One region of the Arthrobacter sp. NPDC057259 genome, then DNA from elsewhere that is predicted to be linked to it. Evidence: riboswitches for the same ligand, from Rfam matches in the RefSeq annotation. Region 1 holds a riboswitch; the other holds the start of a gene.
What was found. A riboswitch is a leader RNA that binds a small molecule or an ion and turns the genes downstream of it on or off. The one in region 1 is predicted to bind thiamine pyrophosphate.
Positions count from the first base shown of each region.

Region 2: linked by a shared signal. The riboswitch ahead of ACFUCU_RS01525 (bifunctional hydroxymethylpyrimidine kinase/phosphomethylpyrimidine kinase) and the one ahead of thiO (glycine oxidase ThiO) in region 1 are both predicted to bind thiamine pyrophosphate.

Region 1 is NZ_JBHUYA010000004.1:217,257-222,501, forward strand. It holds gene ACFUCU_RS08790 (RNB domain-containing ribonuclease) at 1-1,452, opposite strand, end outside; gene ACFUCU_RS08795 (ferritin-like fold-containing protein) at 1,494-2,192, shown strand; gene thiE (thiamine phosphate synthase) at 2,248-2,940, opposite strand; TPP riboswitch at 2,967-3,084, shown strand; gene thiO (glycine oxidase ThiO) at 3,075-4,400, shown strand; gene thiS (sulfur carrier protein ThiS) at 4,397-4,633, shown strand; gene ACFUCU_RS08815 (thiazole synthase) at 4,639-5,245, shown strand, end outside.
Region 2 is NZ_JBHUYA010000001.1:323,429-328,673, forward strand. It holds gene ACFUCU_RS01520 (Rne/Rng family ribonuclease) at 1-2,705, shown strand, start outside; TPP riboswitch at 2,879-2,976, shown strand; gene ACFUCU_RS01525 (bifunctional hydroxymethylpyrimidine kinase/phosphomethylpyrimidine kinase) at 3,092-4,645, shown strand; gene rplU (50S ribosomal protein L21) at 5,011-5,245, shown strand, end outside.

The DNA of each region.
Region 1 (5,245 bases):
GACGCGTACCCGGACCAGGCTGCCCGACTCCATCTCACCCGGGCATCGGGCGGTCACGGCCGGCTCCGCGATCTGCACGATTCCGGACGGACCGTTGCCGTTGCCGTTCGCTTTTGTCCCATTCCCGTCGCCGTTGCCGGCCCCCGCGCCGTTACCGTTGGCGGGCTTCGACCCGGAGATGACGACGGCGTCGAACTCCTGGCCGACGTGGTTGACCAGCAGCGCCGCCTCGACCGTGTCCAGGGACATCCGCTCCAGCTTCCCGGCGAGCTGGTCCGAGGCCGCCATGATCGCGGGCAGGGACGGCAGCGCCTCCCGGGCCCAGGCGGGAACTTCGGCGCCGTTCGAGAGCGCCTCGCAGATGACCAGGACGAACCGGTCGATCAGCCGCCGCAGCGGGGCGGTGGAGTGCGCGTACGACGCGCCGATGGCGGATTGGATGGCGTCGTCCGGGACGCTGCCATCGAACGGGGTGTAGCCGGCGCCGCGGAACAGCATCCCGGCCGAGTGCAGGATGGCCAGCTGCTTGGGGTCTATGGGGTCCAGGGTGCGCAGGTATTCCCCGTAGCTGGTCTGCCCGTCCCACGGCTTGCCGAGCGCTCCGGTCTGCCGGCGGAAGTGGCGCAGGGAGCGTTCGTCCGGCGCGGGCATGGTCCGCAGGATGCCCACCTTGCCCTTGAGCATCAGGCCCGCGGCGGCCATTCCGGTCATCAGCGAGATCTGCGCGTTCCAGTCCTCCACCGGCAGCGGGGGAGCCGCGACGATCCGGTAGCCGCCGTCGGGGAGCTGTTCGATTTCCTGGTCCGGCATGTTCAGGCTCGCTCCGCCGCGCTGCCGCTCGAGCTCCACCCGCTTGCCGCCGACCTCTTTCAGCAGTTCCAGGACGGGGGCGGCCGTGCCGGCGTCGAGGTCCGCCTGCACCCCGGCGTAACTGAGCTTGGCGCGGCTGATGACCCGGGCGCGGCGCACCAGGACCGAGGACACCTCGGCGGCGGCGTCGAGCTCGAACTCCCAGACGAAGGCCGCGCAGAGCTGGCCGGCCAGGAGGCTGCCGGCGGCCTCGCTGATGACCTCGGGGTGGAGCGGGATGCGGCCCTCGGGCGTGTAGAAGGTCTGCCCGCGGCGGCGCGTCTCGGCGTCGAGCGGGCCGCCGGGGGCCACGAAGGACGGGACATCGGCGATCGCGTAGAAGACCTTGTATCCGTCGCCGGAGCGGTCAATGAACAGGGCCTGGTCCAGGTCCGTGGACGACGCCGGGTCGATCGTCACGAACTCCACGTGGGTCAGGTCCAGGCCGGGAAGTTCGTGCCCGGCCACCGCCGCCTCGGCGTCGCGCAGCGCCTCCTCGGGGAACGGCCCGGGCAGTTCCAGGACGGTGCGCAGGGCCTTCAGCGCCTCGGCGAGCTGGTTTTGCTGCTGGCGGACGCTCGGCGTCAGGCGATGGTGAGACACGAAAGTCAGGGTAGCCCGAAATCCGCCGCTAGTCTTGAACGATGAGCACTCCGACGCCGGATTCCGCCCGCGATCACCGCTTTCTCACGGACCTGCTCGGCGTGATGGCCTACAGCGAACTCTCCGCCTTTGAACGGCTCTCCTCCGACGCCCGCTACGCGCCCACCCTCCGGGACAGGGCCGTGCTGGGCCGGCTGGCGGTGCGGGAGTTCGAGCACTACGAACTCGTGTGCGCCCGGCTGCGGGACATGGGCGAGGACGTGGAGGGCGCCATGGTGCCGTTCCAGCGCTCGGTTGACCACTTCCATGAGCGGACGCGGCCGGCCGACTGGTTCGAGTCGCTGATGAAGGCGTATGTCATCGACACCGTCTCCGCCGACTTCTACCGTTCCCTGATTCCGCGGCTGGATCCCGCCACCGCGGCCCTCGTGGAGCAGGTCCAGGCCTCCGAAGAGGCCACCGGGGTGCTGCGTGAACGGCTCAAGCAGGCCCTGGCCGACGATCCCCGGCTGGCCTCCCGGCTGGCGCTGTGGGCACGGCGGCTTCTCGGCGAGGCGCTGACCCAGGCGCAGCGGGTCGCGGCCGACCACGCCTTCCTGGCCGTCCAGGGTTCGGAAGCAGCGGGCAACGGGGCAACGGGCAACGGCGTCCCTGCGGGCACGGATCCGGTCCGGGCGCTGCTGACTTCGCTGGCCACGGCGCACTCCCGCCGGATGACCCTGCTGGGCCTGGCCGGGTAGAGGGCCCGCGGCCGGTGAGGCCGAGGCGACCGGCCGCGCTTACGCACGGCCGCGACTAAGCCCGGGCGTCGAGGGCGGCGAGCAGGGCCTGCGCCGCAGCGGCGGGGTCGTCCGCCTCGGTGATCGCCCGGACCACCACGATCCGCCGGGCCCCGGCGTCGAGGACCTGCTCCACATTTGTCAGGTCGATGCCGCCGATCGCGAACCACGGCACGACGCCGGCTACCTTGCCGCCGTCGCCCGCGGCCTCGGCGCGCTCGATCGCGTCGGCGGCGTAGCGGACCAGGTCCAGGCCGACGGCGGCCCGGCCGGGCTTGGTGGGTGTCGCCCAGACCGGGCCCACGCAGAAGTAGTCCAGCCCGCTCCGGCCCGGCGCGGCGGCGATGGCGGCGTCGACCTGCTCCGAGGTGTGGGTGGACAGGCCGATCACGGTGTCCTTGCCGAGGAAGTCCCGGGCCGCTCCGAACGGAATGTCCTTCTGCCCGATGTGGAACACCGGGGCACCGGCCAGCGAGGCCAGGTCGGCGCGGTCGTTGACGGCCCAGAGCCGGCCGTGGCGCGCCGCGACCGTGTGCAGGACCTCCAGCAGCTCCAGTTCCTCCGCGGCTTCGATGGTCTTGTCCCGGAGCTGGATGATGTCCACGCCCCCGGTAAACGCGGCATCGACAAAGGCTTCAAAGTCTCCGCGGTCCTTGCGGGCATCGGTGCAGAGGTACAAACGGGCGGTGCTGTGGACATCCTGGCTCATGCCCCAAGCGTAGTTCCTCTAAACTGGGCGCATACCGCGGGAGCCCCGCACGCCGTCGACGGCGCAGGGCTGAGAGGGCGTCAGAGCCGACCGCTTGACCTGATCCGGCTAGTACCGGCGTAGGGAAGGAACCCATGAACACCACCCCCAGCCCTAAGGCCCGGCCGCACGGCCCCGGTGCCCAGCCTGACGGCCGCGGTGCTCGGCCTGACGGCCCCCTCGACGCCGTCGTGATCGGCGGGGGCGTGATCGGCCACGGCATCGCCTGGGAACTCCGGCGCTCCGGACGCACCGTGGCGCTGATCGACGACGCCCCCGGGGACGGCGCCAGCTGGGCCGCCGCCGGGATGCTGGCACCCGTCAGCGAACTCCACTACCAGGAGGAGGGACTGCTGCCCCTGATGCTGGAGTCCTCCAGGCTCTGGCCCGCCTTCGCCGGCAGCCTCGCCGACGGCGGCGACGGGGGAGCCGGCACCGGCTACCTCACGACGCCGACCCTCGCCGTGGGCGCCGACGCCGCGGACCGGCAGGCGCTCGCGGACCTGCGCGCCCTCCAGGTGGCCTCCGGACTGTCCGTCGAACCCCTCACCGTGCGGGAGGCCCGCCGCCGCGAACCGTTGCTCAGCCCGGCGATCTCCTGCGCCTTCGAGATCCCCGCCGACCACCAGGTGGACCCGCGCCGCCTGATCACCCGGATCAGAGCCCTGCTGGCAGCCGACACCGGATTCCGGGCCGTCCCGCACCGCGCCGCGGGCCTAATCGAGGCGGACGGCCGGATCGCCGGCGTGCGGCTCAGCGGGGGAGAGGAGATCCGGTCGGCCGAGACCATCGTGGCCAACGGCCTGGGCGCCGCCGCCCTGCAGGACCTCCCGGCCGGGCTCACCCTGCCGCTGCGGCCGGTCCACGGCGACATCCTCCGGCTCCGGGTGCCCGAACGCCTGCGTCCATTGCTGAGTTCCACCGTGCGCGGGCTGGTCCGGGGTGTCCCGGTCTACATCGTTCCGCGCGGAGACGGAACCGTGGTGGTTGGCGCCACCCAGCGCGAGGACCAGGCCGGGGACCTGGCCGTCTCCGCCGGAGGGGTCTACCAGCTGCTGCGCGATGCCCAGCAGCTGGTCCCGGCCGTCGCCGAGCTGGAACTCGTCGAGGCCACGGCCAGGGCACGCCCCGGCACCCCGGACAACGCCCCGCTGCTGGGACGGGTCCGTGCCGCCGGCGGCGGCCACGTTCCGGGCCTGGTGATCGCCACCGGCTTCTTCCGGCACGGTGTGCTGCTGACCCCGGCGGCCGCGGCCATCTGCCGGGAGCTGCTGGACGGCACCCCGGACCCGCGCTGGGACGGGTTCCTCCCGGACCGCTTCGACCGCCCACGCACCGACGCTGAGCACAACCAGTCGACCAGCCAGGCGCACAGCCCTACCAATGCTCTCCACCCCGCGACCCACAGGACAACCGCATGAACATCACCCTCAACGGGAAGCCGCACGCGCTCCCGGACAACGCCACGGTCGGCGCCCTCGTCAGCGGCGTCACCGGCCGGCCCCTGGCGGACAACGGCCAGGCCACGGACGGACGCAAACTCGGCGTCGCCGTCGCGCGCAACGCCGAGGTCGTGCCCCGCAGCCGGTGGCACGCAACAGAACTCATCGAGGGCGACGACGTCGAACTCGTCACCGCGGTACAGGGAGGATGAACGGCATGAACGAAGCAGACACCGCGCAGGAGCCCGCCGTGAAGGCCACGGCGCACCGCGACCCGGTGACCTTCGACGGCGTGGAGCTGGGCTCCCGGCTGATTATGGGCACCGGCGGCGCACCCAGCCTCGACGGCCTCGGCGCCGCACTGGAAGCCTCCGGCACGGAACTGACCACCGTGGCGATGCGCCGCTACTCCCCGGCAGAGAGCGGATCGCTGTTCCAACTGCTGGCCGACCGCAACATCCGGGTGTTGCCCAATACCGCAGGGTGCTTCACCGCCCGCGACGCGGTGCTCACCGCCGAACTGGCCCGCGAGGCGCTGGAGACGGGCTGGGTGAAGCTCGAAGTGATCGCCGACGAACAGACCCTGCTCCCGGACGCCCTGGAACTGGCCGACGCCACCGAGCAGCTGGTGGCGCGCGGGTTCAAGGTCTTCGCCTACACAAACGACGACCCGGTCCTGGCGCTGCGCCTGGAGCACCTCGGCGCCACGGCCGTCATGCCGCTGGGCGCGCCCATCGGCACGGGCCTGGGCATCCTGAACCCGCACAACATCGAACTGATCGCCTCCCGGGCCTCGGTACCCGTGGTCCTCGACGCCGGCATCG
Region 2 (5,245 bases), on a different contig from region 1:
AAGACGACGAGCAGGGCAACCGCCGCCGTCGCCGCAGCCGCGGCCGCCGTGGCCGCAGCCGGGTCTCCGAGGCCGACACCGACGCCGAGCCCGGCGACGAGGACGCCGAGGAGGGCCGCGAGGCCGCACTGGAGGACGGCGTGACGTCCCGCCGCCGCCGTCGCCGCCGTCGCGGTGACCAGGACCTCGAACTGACCGGCGGCAGCGACGACGACCCGCCCAACACCGTCACCCGGGTCCGCGCGCCGCGCACCGTCAGCGAAGCACCGGTCAGCAACCGCGTCACCTCGGTCAAGGGCTCCACCCGGCTGGAGGCGAAGAAGCAGCGCCGCCGCGAGTCCCGCGACACCGGCCGCCGCCGCACCGTCATCACCGAAGCGGAGTTCCTGGCGCGCCGCGAATCCGTGGACCGGCAGATGATCGTTCGCCAGCGCGACGACAGAATCCAGATCGGTGTCCTCGAAGACGGCGTCCTGGCCGAGCACTTCGTGTCCAAGACCCAGCAGGACTCCCTGATCGGCAACGTCTACCTGGGCCGCGTCCAGAACGTGCTGCCCTCTATGGAGGCGGCCTTCGTCGACATCGGACGCGGCCGCAACGCCGTGCTGTATGCCGGCGAGGTCAACTGGGACGCCGTCAACCTCGAGGGCAAGCAGCGCCGGATCGAGAACGCGCTCAAGTCCGGCGACTCCGTCCTGGTCCAGGTGACCAAGGACCCGGTGGGCCACAAGGGCGCCCGCCTCACCAGCCAGATCTCGCTGCCCGGCCGGTACCTCGTGTACGTGCCCGGCGGTTCCATGACGGGCATCTCCCGCAAGCTGCCCGACGTCGAACGCAACCGGCTCAAGCGCATCCTCAAGGACCGCCTGCCGGAAGACGCCGGCGTGATCGTCCGCACCGCGGCCGAGGGAGCCTCGGAAGAGGAGCTGACGCATGACATCAACCGGCTCCGCGCCCAGTGGGAGGGCATCGAAAGCCAGGCCACGTCCACCAAGATCCTCGCCCCGGAGCTCCTCTACGGCGAACCGGACCTGACCATCAAGGTGGTCCGCGACGTGTTCAACGAGGACTTCTCCAAGCTGATCGTCTCCGGTGAGGAGGCCTGGGACACCATCGAGGCCTACGTCACCTACGTGGCACCGGACCTGGTGGGCAGGCTCGAGAAGTGGACCAAGGACACGGACATCTTCTCCGCCTGGCGCATCGACGAGCAGATCCACAAGGCTCTGGAACGCAAGGTCTTCCTGCCGTCCGGCGGCTCCCTCGTGATTGACCGCACCGAGGCAATGACCGTGGTGGACGTCAACACCGGCAAGTTCACCGGCAGCGGCGGCAACCTCGAGGAAACCGTCACCAAGAACAACCTCGAAGCGGCCGAGGAAGTCGTCCGCCAGCTGCGCCTGCGCGACATCGGCGGCATTATCGTCATCGACTTCATCGACATGGTGCTCGAATCCAACCGCGACCTCGTTCTGCGCCGCATGGTGGAGTGCCTGGGCCGGGACCGGACCAAGCACCAGGTGGCCGAGGTTACCTCGCTCGGCCTCGTGCAGATGACCCGCAAGCGGATGGGCACCGGCCTGCTGGAAGTCTTCGGCGAGCAGTGCGAGGCCTGCGCCGGCCGGGGCGTCGTCACGCACGACGAACCGGTCGAGCACCGCCGCGCCAACACCGTCGCCGCGGAACACCATGTTCCGCGCACCGAGCAGCAGCCCGCCGCCCGCAACGAGCGCAAGCGCCGCCGCGGCAAGGGCGGCCAGGGCACCGAGGGCCAGCAGCAGCAGGTGCCGGCGGCCGGGCACCACGAGCCCACCGAGGCCGAGCGGCACGCCAAGGCCGAGGCCACCCGTGCAGCGCTGGCGAATATCGCGGCGGCCGCCCACGCGGCCCACCTGCACGACGGCGACGCCAGCGCAGCGCCCGACGCCGAGACCCGGCAGGCGGCGCTGGACGCCGCCGTCGAGCTGGCCTCCACCGAGGAAGCAGCAGGTCGTCCCGCCGCCGTGCTGACGTTCGGCGGCGAGCAGGTGGCCCTGCCCTTCGTCGAGCACGCCGAGCAGGCGCCGCAGCCGGCCCTGACCCTGGACCTGCTGACCGAGGCGTTCGCCAACCTGGGCGACTCGGACTCGCGGAACCGCCAGTCCGGGACCACGGAGTCCGCGGTCCGCGAGGCCGTCCCGTCCGTGGAAGCGCCGTCCGTGGAAGCACGGTCCGTGGAAGCCCCCGCCCCGGAGGCTGAAGCACCCGCCGAGGCTCCGGCCGCCGGACGGTCCGCCGACCAGTCCCGGGCCACCCGTGGCCGGGGACGTGCCCGCACGGCCCGGATCCAGCCGCCGAACGCCCGCAACCGCGCGGCCGAACCGGAAAACCGCAGGGAACCCGCCCCGCAGCAGGCTCCGAAACAGGAAACCCGCCAGCAGGAGGCTCCGAAGACGGCCGCACCGACGGCGGCCCCCGTCGCCACCCGCACTCCGGCGGCAGCGGAACCGGCCACCGGCCAGCGCCGTCCGCGGCGGCACCGTAGTGCCAGCCGTGCCCAGGGGGCAGCCAACGAGACCGCCGTCGAGCAGCGCCGGCAGGCCTCCGCCCCGTCCGGCCAGGGCTCCGTCCACGAGGCCAAGGCACCGGAAACGGTCAAGCCGGTCGTCAAGGACAACGGGGGCCCGATCATCCTCGGCGTCGGCGTACCGGCCTCGGAGCTCTAAACCGCTCCGCCGCCGCACCACCCGGTACCGCTCCGTACCACTCGCGGGTATCTCCCGGACTCGACGTTTCGAAGCGTCGGCTCCGGGCGGTACCCGCGAGCCGGTTAAGGAGGAAGGCTGGCCGGAGGATCGAACGGGACGGGCGGGCGAACCCGGGACGGGGCGCTACGCTGGAACGCGACACGGGGTGCCGCGCATCGGACCGGCTGAGATCCACACCCGTTGAACCTGTCCGGTTAGCACCGGCGAAGGGATGTCTCTTGTCTTTGACCCAACCCGCGGCAGCACCCGCGGCACCTTCAACCACGCCCGCGGCCGGCGCCAGTTTCCTGCAGACGGTGTTCCCTGCATCCAGGGCCGACGCCGGACCCGAGGCGTCGGCCGGCATGGCCCACGACGCCACCGGACGGGCCCCGGTTCCCCGGGTCCTGGCCATCGCCGGGTCCGACCCCTCCGGCGGCGCCGGGATCCAGGCGGACCTGAAGAGCATCGCGGCCATGGGCGGCTACGGCATGGCCGCCATCACCGCGCTGACCGCGCAGAACACCCGCGGCGTCCGGTCCGTGCACGTGCCCCCCGCCGCCTTCCTGACCGAGCAGCTGGACGCCATCGCCGAGGACATCACCATCGACGCCGTCAAGATCGGCATGCTCGGCGACGCCGGCGTCATCGACGCGGTGCGTGAGTGGCTGGAACGCACCCGGCCCGCCGTCGTCGTCCTGGACCCCGTCATGGTCGCCACCAGCGGCGACCCGCTGCTGCAGGAATCGGCCGTCGCGGCCCTCCACACCCTGCTGCCGCTCGCCGACCTGGTGACCCCGAACCTGGCCGAACTCGCCCTCCTGCTGGATGAACCGGTCGCCGCCGGCTGGGCGGGGGCGCTGGAGCAGGGCAAGCGCCTCTCCGCGCTGGCCGGAACCACGGTCCTGGTCAAGGGCGGCCATCTCGAGGAGGACGCCGACGGCGGGTGCCCGGACGCGCTGGTCAACAGCGCGGGACTGCCCGGCAGCGAGACCGTGGTGGTGCCGGGGGAGCGGGTCGACACCCGCAACAGCCACGGAACCGGGTGCTCGCTGTCCTCGGCCCTCGCCACGGCCTACGCCGCCGGCGGGGACTGGGAGGCCGCGCTGCGACGCGTCAAGCCCTGGCTGCTCGGGGCGCTGCGCGAAGCCGGACGGCTCGACGTCGGCACCGGCAACGGACCCGTCCACCACTTCCACCACCTTGCCCAGCCGGCGGAACCGGCGCCCGGGGCCGGCGCGGAACACTCCACGGAACACCTTAAGGAACCCGGCGACTTCGCCACCGGCCTCGAGCCCCTCGCCGCGGAGGGCCTGTCGGAGATCTACGCCCTGGACTTCATCCGGGGCCTGGCGGACGGGACCCTGCCGGAACACGAGTTCGCCTACTACCTCGGCCAGGACGCGCTCTACCTCAACGGCTACTCCCGGGTGCTGTCCCGCGCCGCGGCGCTTGCCCCGACGGAGGCGGAGCAACTGTTCTGGTCACGGTCGGCCGCCCAGTGCCTTGAGGTTGAGTCGGAACTGCACCGCAGCTGGCTCGCCGGGCGCGCCGGCACCCCGCGGCAGGGACCGGTCACCAAGTCCTACGTGGACCACCTGCACGCTGCGTCCCTGGCCGGCAGTTACGGGGTCCTCGTGGCCGCGGCGGTGCCCTGCTTCTGGCTCTACGCCGAGGTGGGCGCCGCGCTGCACGCACAGTACCTCGCCGCGGGCGCGGACGAAGGCCACCCCTACGCGGCCTGGCTGCGGACCTACGCGGACGAGGCCTTCGCCGAGTCAACCCGGCAGGCGATCCGCTACACGGACGCCGCCGCCCGCCGCGGTTCCGCCGCCGAACGGGGCGCCATGACCGAGGCGTTCGTCCACTCGGTGCGCTTCGAGGTGGACTTCTTCGACGCGCCGAGGCTCCACGCCTGACCCGGAACGGGGACCGCGGCCGGTAAGGTGGTGGGGCGCGGTTCCCGAAAGCGGCTGCGGCGCCCGGTCCGGTTCCTTGAAAAACGGCACTGTGGCACCGGTCACGCCCGACTCTCCGGGGCCTGCCTCGTTTGCGGCCGAAGGCGAAATTAGCGTAGTCTTGATCTTCGGTGCTTACGCCAACACTTGGGTTATGACCTTGAGGACCTGTCCACCCCACGCGGGACGGATGATCCACGGGATAGCTCATGGGTTCCCCCGGGGAACCTGCCGGCGTTGAGGCACAGCGTGAGCCGCTCCGGTATTTCGGGGCCAGGTTCCGCACGCAAATCTAGTAATAAACGTCGAGAGAAGTGAGTTCCCCAGTGGTGTACGCGATTGTCCGCGCAGGCGGCCGCCAAGAGAAGGTTTCTGTTGGAGACTTCGTTACCCTGAACCGCGTCCCCGGTGGAGCCGGCAGCACCTTTGAGCTGCCCGCACTGCTCCTGGTGGACGGTGACAAGGTCACGTCTGCCGCAGCGGACCTGGCTAAGGTAACGGTTACGGCTGAGATCCTGGAAGACCTCCGTGGTCCCAAGATCGTCATCCAGAAGTACAAGA